2 regions of the Caballeronia sp. LZ028 genome follow, and region 1 is predicted to be linked to the other one. Evidence: riboswitches for the same ligand, from Rfam matches in the RefSeq annotation. Region 1 holds a riboswitch; the other holds the start of a gene.

Region 1 (5,760 bases):
CGTCACTTCCAGTTCACCGGCTCGCCGCGCGCGAAGTCGCTGCTGGAAAACTGGGATTCGGCTCGCCGTCAGTTCGTCAAGGTGTTCCCGACCGAGTACCGTCGCGCGCTCACCGAAATGGGCGCGAAGAAGGGCAAGGAAGCGGTCGCGGCTTAAGCCTCGTTCAATCAGACAGACGCGCGCTCCGGGAGCGCGCGCGATCCTCACCAAATACAGAGAAAGAAATGGGCAAGGCAACCGGTTTTCTCGAGTTCGAACGCCGCCACGAGGCGTACGAAGCTCCGCTTACCCGCGTCAAGCATTACAAGGAATTCGTCGCCGCGCTGACCGATGAAGACGCGAAGGTTCAAGGCGCGCGCTGCATGGACTGCGGCATTCCGTTCTGCAACAACGGCTGCCCGGTCAACAACATCATTCCGGACTTCAACGATCTCGTGTTCCAGCAGGACTGGAAGAGCGCGATCAACGTGCTGCATTCGACCAACAACTTCCCGGAATTCACGGGCCGCATCTGCCCGGCGCCGTGCGAAGCGGCGTGCACATTGGGCATCAACGACGATCCGGTCGGCATCAAGTCGATCGAGCACGCGATCATCGACAAGGCTTTCGCCGAAGGCTGGGTCGTGCCGCAACCGCCGAAGCACAAGACGGGCAAGAAGGTCGCCGTCGTCGGTTCGGGGCCCGCGGGTCTCGCGGCCGCGCAGCAACTCGGACGCGCGGGCCATGAAGTCGTCGTGTTCGAGAAGAACGATCGCATCGGCGGTCTGCTGCGTTACGGCATCCCCGATTTCAAGCTGGAGAAGTGGCTGATCGATCGCCGCATGCGTCAGATGGAGGCGGAAGGCGTGTCGTTCCGCACGAACGTGTTCATCGGCAAGGATGCGCTGCCGGAATACATCGCGAATACGGCGAAGGAAACCATCACGCCCGACGAGCTGAAGGAACAGTTCGACGCGGTCGTGATCGCGGGCGGCTCGGAAACGCCGCGCGATCTGCCGGTGCCGGGGCGCGAGCTCGAAGGCATCTACTACGCGATGGAATTCCTGCCGCAGCAGAACAAGGTCAACGCGGGCGACAAGCTGCCGGATCAACTGCTCGCGAAGGGCAAGCATGTCGTCGTGATCGGCGGCGGCGATACGGGTTCGGATTGCGTGGGCACGTCGAATCGTCATGGCGCGAAGAGCGTGACGCAGTTCGAACTGCTCGCGCAGCCGCCCGAGGAAGAGAACAAGCCGCTCGTGTGGCCGTACTGGCCGATCAAGCTGCGTACGTCGTCGTCGCATGAAGAAGGTTGCGAGCGCGACTGGTCGGTTGCGACGAAGCGCTTCGAAGGCAAGAACGGCAAGGTCGAGAAGCTGATCGCCGTGCGCGTCGAGTGGAAGGGCGGCAAGATGCAGGAAGTGCCGGGTTCCGAGTTCGAGATGAAGGCCGATCTCGTGCTGCTCGCGATGGGCTTCACGCAGCCGGTGTCGCCGGTGCTGGATGCGTTCGGCGTCGAGAAGGATGCGCGCGGCAACGTGCGCGCCGCGACCGAAGGCGACAAGGCGTATTACACGTCGGTCGATAAAGTCTTCACCGCCGGCGATATGCGTCGCGGGCAGTCGCTGGTCGTCTGGGCGATTCGCGAAGGACGTCAGTGCGCACGATCGGTGGATGCGTATCTGATGGGATCGAGCGAGTTGCCGCGGTAAGCGTCGCTCGACGCTTCATGCAAAAAGGCCACGCGATTGCGTGGCCTTTTGCTTTTGAGCGCGGACGGGTCAAACCTCCGCCATCGCCCTCTCGATCTCGATCTTGTAATCATGGAACATCGCGACCGACTCGCGATGCGCCACGCTCACAATCGCCGCCTTCGGAAGCCGCTCGACCAGCATGTTGTAGATATGCAGCTCGTTCTCGGCGTCGAGCGCGCTCGTGGCTTCGTCGAGGAACACGAAGTCCGGCTTGTGCAACAGCACGCGCGCGGCAGCAAGCCGTTGCTGCTCGCCCGGCGACAGACTCCGCGCCCAATGCGCGCTTTCCTCCAGCCGATCCGCATACGCCTCGAGATTGCACAGACGCAGCGCGTCGCGCGACTCTTCATCACTGAACGTTCCACCCGCCGACGGATACGAAAGCGCCGCGCGCAACGTGCCGATCGGCAGATAACTCATCTGCGGGACGAACATCATCTTCGCGTCGACGGGCGCGTCGATCGTGCCGTCGCCGAACGGCCAAAGACCCGCGAGCGCGCGCATCAACGTGCTCTTGCCCGAGCCCGATGGACCGACGACCAGCCAGCGCGAACCCGGCTCGATCGACACGTTCGCCACGCGCGAAAGCGGCGTGCCGTTGGGCAGCGCGAGCATGAGCCCGTTCGTCGTGAGCGACGGCGTGCTCGTGTAGTGCAGGTTGATGCCGCCGCGCTCCGTCGCTGGCGACGTTTCTTCGCGGATATGCGTCGAGCGCATCACGCGCTTGAATTCGCGCAGACGATTCACGGTCGCGCGCCATTCGACCAACGTCGAATAACTGTTGATGAACCACGAAAACGAATCGCTGACCGTGCCGAACGCCGATGAAATCTGCATCAGCACGCCGAACGAAAACGCGCCCGCGAAGTAGCGCGGCGCGGCGACCATGATCGGGAAAATGATCGCGATCTGCCCGTAGAACGACAGCACGAAGGTCATGCGCTTCGTGTACTTCATGATCATCCACCAGTTGTCGCGAATGCGCTGGAAGATGGTCTTTGCGTTCGCCGTTTCGGTCGCGATGCCGTCATAAAACGCAATCTGTTCGGCGTTCTCGCGCACGCGGATCAGGCCGAAACGGAAATCGGCCTCGACCTTCTGCTGCTGATAGTTGATCGACACGAGCGGATGCCCGACCTTCTGGATGATCAGCGAGCCGAGAATCGCGTAGAGCGCGGCGGCCCAGACCATATAGCCCGGAATCGTGATCGGCGTGCCGCCGAGCGAGAAGGTCAGCGCGCCCGCGATGGTCCAGAGAATCGTGATGAAAGTGACGAGCGTGACGAGCGTCGAAAGCAGATCGAGCGAGAGCGAAAGCGTGGTGGTGGCGAAGGATTGCAGGTCGTCGGAAATACGCTGGTCGGGGTTGTCGGCGAGGCGGTCGCGCTCGATGCGGTAGAACGCCTTGTCACCGAGCCATTGTTCCAGAAAGCGGTTGGTGAGCCATTGACGCCAGCGAAACGCGAGCATCTGCCGCAGATATCGACCGTACACCGCGAGCAGGATGTACGCGAACGCGAGGCCCGTGAAGATCAGCAGCAGATGCGGAAAGTCCTTGACGTTCTTGTTCTGCAGCGCGTTGTAGAAGTCGGCGTTCCAGCTGTTGAGCCGGACGTTGATCCACACAACGGTCATGTTGATCGCGATGATCGCGACGAGAAGGCCCCACGCGAAGCCGCGCTCCTCCGACACCCAGTAGGGCTTGATGAGGCTCCACGCCGAGACTTCGTCGGCCTTCTGCTGCGTGCTTTCGGTATGGGTGTTGGTCATGAGCTTCCTGCTGATGCGCCTCGTGGCGCCCGATTGTTACGTCCGCGGCCGGGCCGCGCGCGGCGTTTTCCGGCTCCGCAGATTGTTCCGGGGTTCGCTTAACGCTCACTTAATTTCGGGCGATCGTCCTGCGAACCATGTTCGCGGCATTGTGCCAGAGTGCCGCCGCGCACGATAAAAGGCGGGGAATCCCGGTTTGCAGCGCCTTCGCCTTTCATGTTTTAATGACCCTCGACGAAACAGGGGTGCTTCGCGTGCATCGGCGGCCGGAACGGTCGGCAGCGCGGCGAGGCTGAGAGAGACCCTTTGCACCCGATCCGGGTAATACCGGCGAGGGAAGTTTCCGGAGACCGCGCGAGCCTCGCGCCATTCCTCCAGTCTCTTCCAGTCCTTTCTTCGCGCCCGGCGCGCTTCATGCGCTGCCGAGCCGGTCTCTCCCGCTGATTTCGTCCTCGTGATGTGGCGCCGCGCCAGCACGATCGGGATCGCGTCTTTCGTCTCCATCGTGCACCGCAGCGTTACGCGTATGGAGACATCGAATTGATGAACAGAATCGATCAGGGCGCCGCGCGCCGGCCGGATTTCGCCGTCGTCGGCGGCGGGCTCGTCGGACGGCTCGTCGCCTGGCAACTCGCGGGCGCGGGCCACGACGTCGCGCTTTACGAACGCGGCGACGCCGCCGGCACACAGTCGGCCGCGTGGGTCGCCGCCGCCATGCTCGCGCCGCTCGCGGAAGCGGCGAGCGCGGAGCCGCTCGTCGTCGGGCTGGGGGCGGCATCGCTCGAACGCTGGCCTGAACTCATCGCGCAATTGCCCGAGCCGGTTTTCTTTCAGCGCAACGGCACGCTCGTCGTCTGGCACGGCGCGGATCGCGCCGAAGCGCCGCTCTTCGAACGCCGTCTCAAGGCCAATTCGCCCGCCAATCTGCTCGACGGCGGCTTCGTCAAGCTCGCGGGCGCGCAAGTCGCGCAAGCCGAACCGGCGCTCGGAACGCGCTTCGCGCAGGGCTGGCTGCTGCCGAACGAAGGCCAACTCGACAACCGTCAGGCGCTTGGCGCGCTCGCCGCCGGACTTGCCGCGCGCGGCGTGCGTACGCACTGGAACACCGCCGTCGATGCGATGCCCGACGCGCGCTGGATCATCGATTGCCGCGGCCTCGGCGGCAAGCCCGCGTGGCCCGCGCTGCGCGGCATTCGCGGCGAAGTCGCGCGCGTGCACGCGCCGGGCATCGGGCTGACGCGGCCGGTGCGGCTCTTGCATCCGCGCTATCCGCTCTACATCGCGCCGAAGGAGAACGATCTCTACGTGATCGGCGCGACGGAAGTCGAGGGCGAGGACATGTCGCCCGTGAGCGTACGTTCGGCGCTCGAGCTGCTGAGCGCCGCGTTCGCGGTGCATCCGGGTTTCGGCGAGGCGCGCATCCTCGAACTGAACTCGCATTGCCGGCCGACCTTGCCGGATCACCGGCCGGCGATCGTCTGGGACGGGGCGCGGACCTTGCGCGTGAACGGCTTGTACCGGCACGGCTTCATGATCGCGCCCGAAGTCGCGGATGCCGCGTGCCGTCTCGCCGACGCGCTCGCTTCCGGCGATATCGCCGATGCCGAGGCCTTCTCCGATTTCCGCAGCGCCGCGCGCTGGCCCGAACTGCTGCACGGCGAGTTCGCGGTTGCGCCAGCGCTCTAGTCATCAGGAAACAACCATGAACATCCACATCAATCAGCGCGTCTTCGATTTGCCCGACGCCACCACCGTCACCGACGCGCTCGCCGCGTTCGGCGCGAAACCGCCGTTCGCGGTCGCGCTGAACGGCCAGTTCGTCGCGCGCGGCGAACACGCCACGAAAATGCTCGCCGCCGGCGACAAGCTCGACGTCGTGTCGCCCGTCGCGGGCGGCTGAACTCCGAACCGAAGGATCGAACCATGACCATTTCCACCGCCGACGTCCTCACGCTCTACGGCGAGACGTTTCCGAGCCGCGTGCTGCTCGGCACGTCGCGTTATCCGTCGCTGCAATCGCTTTCCGACTCCATCGACGCCGCTCGGCCGGGCATGGTCACGGTCGCGCTGCGCCGTCAGTCGGAGACTGGCGAAGCCGGCTTTTTCGATGTGCTCAAGCGCCACGGCGTCGCGCTTTTGCCGAACACGGCGGGCTGCCAGAGCGTCGACGAGGTGCTCACGACCGCGCACATGGCGCGCGAGGTGTTCGAGACGCCGTGGATCAAACTGGAATTGATCGGCGACGACTACACGCTGC
Region 2 (5,760 bases), 1.8 Mb from region 1:
GGCGAGCGCCTCGCTTTCGCTGACACCTTGCTTCGCCGCGAAATCGCGCACGTCCTGCGTGATCTTCATCGAGCAGAAGTGCGGGCCGCACATCGAGCAGAAATGCGCGACCTTCGCGGAATCCTTCGGCAGCGTTTCGTCGTGGAATTCGCGCGCCTTGTCCGGATCGAGACCGAGATTGAACTGGTCTTCCCAGCGGAATTCGAAGCGTGCCTTCGACAGCGCGTTGTCCCGCACCTGCGCGCCCGGATGACCCTTCGCGAGATCGGCCGCGTGCGCCGCGAGCTTGTACGTGATGATGCCTTCCTTCACGTCGTCCTTGTTCGGCAGCCCCAGGTGTTCCTTGGGCGTGACGTAGCAGAGCATCGCGGTGCCGAACCAGCCGATCATCGCAGCGCCGATGCCCGACGTGATGTGGTCGTAACCCGGCGCGATGTCGGTCGTCAGCGGCCCGAGCGTGTAGAAGGGCGCTTCGTCGCACCATTCCAGTTGCAGGTCCATGTTTTCCTTGATGAGCTGCATCGGAACGTGGCCGGGGCCTTCGATCATCACCTGCACGTCGTGCTTCCACGCGATCTGCGTCAGTTCGCCGAGCGTCTTCAGTTCGCCGAGCTGGGCTTCGTCATTGGCGTCGTAGATCGAGCCGGGGCGCAGGCCGTCGCCGAGGGAGAACGAGACATCGTATTGCTTCATGATTTCGCAGATGTCTTCGAAGTGCTCGTAAATGAAGCTTTCCTTGTGATGCGCGAGGCACCACTTCGCCATGATCGAGCCGCCGCGCGACACGATGCCCGTCATGCGGTTCGCGGTCAGCGGCACGTATTGCAGGCGCACGCCGGCGTGAATCGTGAAGTAATCGACGCCTTGCTCCGCCTGCTCGATGAGCGTGTCGCGGAAGATTTCCCACGTCAGGTCTTCGGCCTTGCCGTTCACCTTTTCGAGCGCCTGATAGATCGGCACCGTGCCGATCGGCACCGGCGAATTGCGGATGATCCACTCGCGCGTTTCGTGGATGTGCTTGCCGGTCGACAGATCCATGACCGTGTCGCCGCCCCAGCGAATCGCCCACGTCATCTTGTCGACTTCCTCGCCGATCGACGACGTGACCGCCGAATTGCCGATGTTCGCGTTGATCTTCACGAGGAAGTTGCGGCCGATAATCATCGGCTCGCTTTCCGGGTGATTGATGTTCGCGGGGATGATCGCGCGGCCGCGCGCCACTTCCTCGCGCACGAATTCAGGCGTGATTTCCTTCGCCGCGTCCTTGCCGAACGCCGCCGCGCCGAAGGCTTGTCCGGCGTGCTGGCGGCCCATCATCTTCGCGAGCTTTTCGCCGTTGGGGCCGCTCGTGCGCAGGCTTTCGAGATACTCCGCGCGACGCTGGTTCTCGCGAATCGCGATGTACTCCATCTCCGGCGTGATGATGCCCTGGCGCGCGTAGTGCATCTGCGAGACGTTCTTGCCGGCGAGCGCGCGGCGCGGATGACGGTGCAAACCCGGAAAGCGCAGTTCGGCCGTTTTGGGATCGGCGGCGCGCTCGCGGCCGAACTCGCTCGACAGGCCGCTCAGTTCCTCGGTGTCGCCGCGCTTTTCGATCCACGCGCCGCGCAGCGCGGGCAGACCGCTGCGAATGTCGATCTGCGCGTCGGGGTCGGTGTACGGGCCTGACGTGTCGTACACGTAGACGGGCGGATTCTTCTCGCCGCCGAAGCCGTCGGGCGTGTCGGATTGCGTGATCTCGCGCATCGGCACGCGGATGTCGGGCGTCGAACCTTCGACATAGACCTTGCGCGAGTTCGGCAGCGGCGCGATGGCGGCGGCATCGACGACGGCGTTTTCCGAGAGGAACTTCGGGTTGGCATTCATGTGCTTGATCTCCTAAGGGACGATTTTTTTCAGCACGAGCGATGTCGTAGCTCGTGGTGACTCAGGAGCTAAACAGGGAGGAACGAGATGGAAAGGTACGGGTTCGGTTGAAGTGGCGTGGACTGCGGCCTATGGAACCCGAACGCTTCCCTGCGCTGGCATTATCCAGATCAGGTTCAAAGGGTATTTCTCACCCACGCCACACGAAGCGCTTCGCCGATGAAACCGCACGAAACCGCGATGTGCAACGCAGGACCCCCGCGTTAGCAGCCGACACGTTACACCGCGGCGTGGCGTCTTGGCAACCATCCCGAAAATGAGCCGATGGATGCGAGCGCTTACTGCATAATGTCGGGCGCCGCGGATTTCCGGGTTTTCCCGAAGGTCGCGCGGTCCTTCCTCGCGCCATTCCCCTTTGCTTTACGCCATGTCGTTCTGTCTGGTTTTGCCCGTTTTTCTCCGGCGCGCAGCCGTCGCCGCGGAGTGATGCATGTCCGCTCTGCCTCCGCCGCGCCTGCCGTTCAGCTTCCCTGACCGTTTTCCGTTTCGCGCGCCGCGCTCTTTCAAGGGGCAGGTCGCGCTTGCGCTGACGGTCGTCTATCTCGTTTGGGGATCGACGTATCTCTGCATCCATCTCGCGCTCGAATCTTTTCCGCCGTTGATGCTCGGCGGGCTGCGCAATCTGTTCGCGGGCATCGGGCTATTCTTGATCGCGGTGCATCGCAAGTCGGTGTGGCCCAGCGCGCGGGAAGTGCGCAACGCGGCGATCGTCGGCACGTTGCTGGAAGGTCTGTCGAGCGGGATGATGGCTTACGGCATGCGGACCGTGGGGACCGGCACGGCCGCCGTGATGGTCGCGACGGTGCCGCTTTTCGCGACGATCTTCACCGCGCTCAGCGGACGCGGCGTCGCGAAAGGCGAGTGGTTCGCGGTGGCGCTGGGTCTGCTCGGGATCGTGCTGCTGAATCACGGCGATCCCTCGCCGAGTTCGACGGTCGGCACGCTGGCGATTCTGTGCGCCGCGATCTTCTGGGCGGGCGGCGCGCATCTGGCGACGCGCCTGCCGCAGCCTTCCGATCTGCTGATGTCGACGGCGCTGCAGATCGGTTTGGGCGGATTGATCGCGACGGCGATCGCGTTCGCATCGGGCGAGCGGTTGGCGAGCGTCGGCGTCGGCGCGGGGTTCTCGTTTTTGTATCTCGTTGTGATCGGTTCGATGGCCGCTTATGTCGCGTATAACTTTCTGATCCGCAATACGAGCACGATCGTCGCGACGAGTTGTCTTTATGTGAATCCGGTGGTGGCGGTTGGTTTGGGCGCGCTGCTGCTCGGGGAAATCGTCACGCAATGGACCGTGATTGCGACCGTTGTGATTCTGCTTTCCGTTGGGCTTTCGTTCTGGTTTGATCAGCGGCGGCGGGGACTTCTCTGAACGCACCATCCTTGTAAAAACCGCTTCTCGTCACGCGGCGACGCTGCATTGATCGATGCAGCACCGCGCGGGGTCTTCGCGCATCCCGAGTAATTCCTCTAACGAATCCGAAACCCTTTCCGGACGGGCCTCAGCGGCCGATACACGCCATCGTCGCACCGTCTCGGGGCATGCTCATTGCTCAACGCATGCGCCACTTCGACGGCAAATCTGATCGATCGAAATGGCAAGAGGGAAACCCGAATCGGGCCCGGCGAGCGAGCGCGCAAAGTCCTGCGGATGCCTAATCGTCCGGACCCGGATGACGATGTGGCCGATCAAATCAAATCAAAACAAAGGAAGGTGAAACCATGAAGCTCATCCGCACCGCTGCCGCGCTTGCCGCCGTCGCCGCTTTGCTCTCCGCTTGCGGCGGAAGCTCCGATGACGTCGGCAAGGAAATCGGCGTCACTCAGCCGCAAGTCCATTTCATCCACGCGATCCCGAGCGGCCCGAACGTCGACTTCTACGACAACAGCAAGATCCTGCAGCCGAATCTCGCCTATAAGGCGGTGACGAACTTCGCGAACATCGACACGGGCCAGCACAACTTTTCCTACGCCGCCGTCAACACGACGACGCAACTCGCCACCGACACGACCATCTCGAACGCGGCGAAAGGGCACGAATACACGGTGATCGCGCTGCCGGACGCGGGCTTCGTGCCGTCGATCGCGGTGATCGACGATCCGTTCGACAAGGGCCTGCTATCGAGCAGCGCACGCGTGCGCGCGTTCAACGCATCGACGAACGCGCCGAACCTCGACATCTATCTCGTCGCGCCGGGCACGAACATCTCGACCGTCAGCCCGACGATGGCGGGCGTCGCCTACAAGAACGCCGTACCGGCGACGACGCAAGACTCGATCTACGTCTCCGGCGGCACGTATCAACTGATCGCGACGCTGCCGGGCTCGAAGACGCCGGTCTATAAATCGGCGTCGTTCGATCTCGTCAACAACGCGGACTGGCTCGTGACGACGCTGCCTTCGGGAACTGCAGCCACGCAACTCGTGCCCGAGAAGATTCGCGTGCTCGTCGCGCAGGGTGGCAACACGCAGCAGCCGGCGCTCGAACTGCCCGACACGCAATAAGGCATGAACCGCACAGCCCGGCCGGAAGAATCGGCCGGGCCTTTTCGTATCGCGCGCAGCTACTTCGCAAGGACGATGTGCGTGGCCCGCTCCGTCGGAACGTGCTCGACCGTCCGATATCCCAAAGCGCGCAAATCCAGACCGTCGAAGAGCGATTCCCCTTGCCCGAGCGCCACCGGCGCGAAAGCGAGGTGGATTTCATCCACATGGCCGGCCTGAATGTATTGCTTGACCGTGGCCGCTCCGCCGCCGATCTTGATGTCCTTCGCGCCCGCCGCTTCGCGTGCCTTTTGCAGCGCGACCTCGATGCCGTCCGAGACGAAGTGAAACGTCGTCCCGCCTTGCATCCGAATCGGCGGACGCGGGTAATGGGTCAGCACGAAAGTCGGCGCATGATAGGGCGGATCCTCACCCCACCATCCTTTCCATTTTTCATCCGGCCATTCGCCGCGAATCGGCCCGAACATGTTGCGCCCGACGATGAACGCGCCGAATCCGTCCATCGCGCGCCGGGCGAAGTCGTCATCGACACCGGTTTCGCCGTCGTCTTTTCCCTGCATCCGCCGAAACGTCTGCGTCGGGAAAAACCACTGAAAGAGCTCCGGGCCCCGCACCCCGAGCGGATGTTCCAGACTCTGACCGGTTCCCGCGGCGAAGCCATCGAGCGAAACGCCGAACCCGGCTACTTTTACTTTGGCCATTCGTGTCTCCGTTTGCGCTGTGAATCCCGATGTCTGAAGCCAGGCATCATCGCTCAGGAAGGCATCGAGATGAGCGAACTCTATCGCAGCGAAGGGGATCTGGGTCATCGGCGTCATTGTGCAGAGAATGACGCGTGACCCGTGGGACGCCGCGAGCGGCCTGGACGACACACGAACGGCTCCAAAGACAAAAAAAATCCCGCCACGCGAAGGTGGCGGGAAGAGAGAGAACTACGTCAACGATATGGAACGCCTGAGCGGGAACGCCGCAGCGAAGCGGCGCGCCTCGTGAATTACTTGTGCTGCTCCGCGGAGTTCGAGATGGCCTGGCCGCCCTTCGAGATGTCCTGACCGGCTCCCGAAACGGTGTTGCAGCCTGCGAGAGCCGCGCTGCCGGCGATGAGGAGTAGAGCGATGAGTCGAGTCATGTGTATTCCCCTTGGAGTTGAAATGCGTGACAGGAAAAACGGTTCGCGCATCGTGTGTGGTCGACGGGCGCCTGGCTGACGTCCTGTCTTACCGGTGTGATCAATCATAAAAAAGCGCATCGATCGCGGATGTAGGCACGCATGCGATTCTGGTGTCGGCGTCGTCCGCATTTCGTGTCGGCGCCGTCCTACGTGGATGC

What was found. A riboswitch is a leader RNA that binds a small molecule or an ion and turns the genes downstream of it on or off. The one in region 1 is predicted to bind thiamine pyrophosphate.
Region 2: another riboswitch for thiamine pyrophosphate. It lies ahead of thiC (phosphomethylpyrimidine synthase ThiC); the one in region 1 lies ahead of QCE58_RS14260 (FAD-dependent oxidoreductase).

Annotation. Positions count from the first base shown of each region.
Region 1 is NZ_JARUXN010000001.1:3,013,917-3,019,676, reverse strand. Features, by position in the region: gene QCE58_RS14275 (glutamate synthase-related protein) at 1-156, shown strand, start outside; gene QCE58_RS14270 (glutamate synthase subunit beta) at 225-1,691, shown strand; gene QCE58_RS14265 (ABC transporter ATP-binding protein/permease) at 1,761-3,503, opposite strand; TPP riboswitch at 3,735-3,859, shown strand; gene QCE58_RS14260 (FAD-dependent oxidoreductase) at 4,047-5,189, shown strand; gene thiS (sulfur carrier protein ThiS) at 5,206-5,403, shown strand; gene QCE58_RS14250 (thiazole synthase) at 5,427-5,760, shown strand, end outside.
Region 2 is NZ_JARUXN010000001.1:1,260,718-1,266,477, forward strand. Features, by position in the region: gene thiC (phosphomethylpyrimidine synthase ThiC) at 1-1,866, opposite strand, end outside; TPP riboswitch at 1,996-2,136, opposite strand; gene QCE58_RS05910 (EamA family transporter) at 2,357-3,298, shown strand; gene QCE58_RS05915 (DUF4397 domain-containing protein) at 3,649-4,431, shown strand; gene QCE58_RS05920 (dihydrofolate reductase family protein) at 4,491-5,132, opposite strand; gene QCE58_RS05925 (entericidin A/B family lipoprotein) at 5,426-5,560, opposite strand; gene QCE58_RS05930 (sensor histidine kinase) at 5,749-5,760, opposite strand, start outside.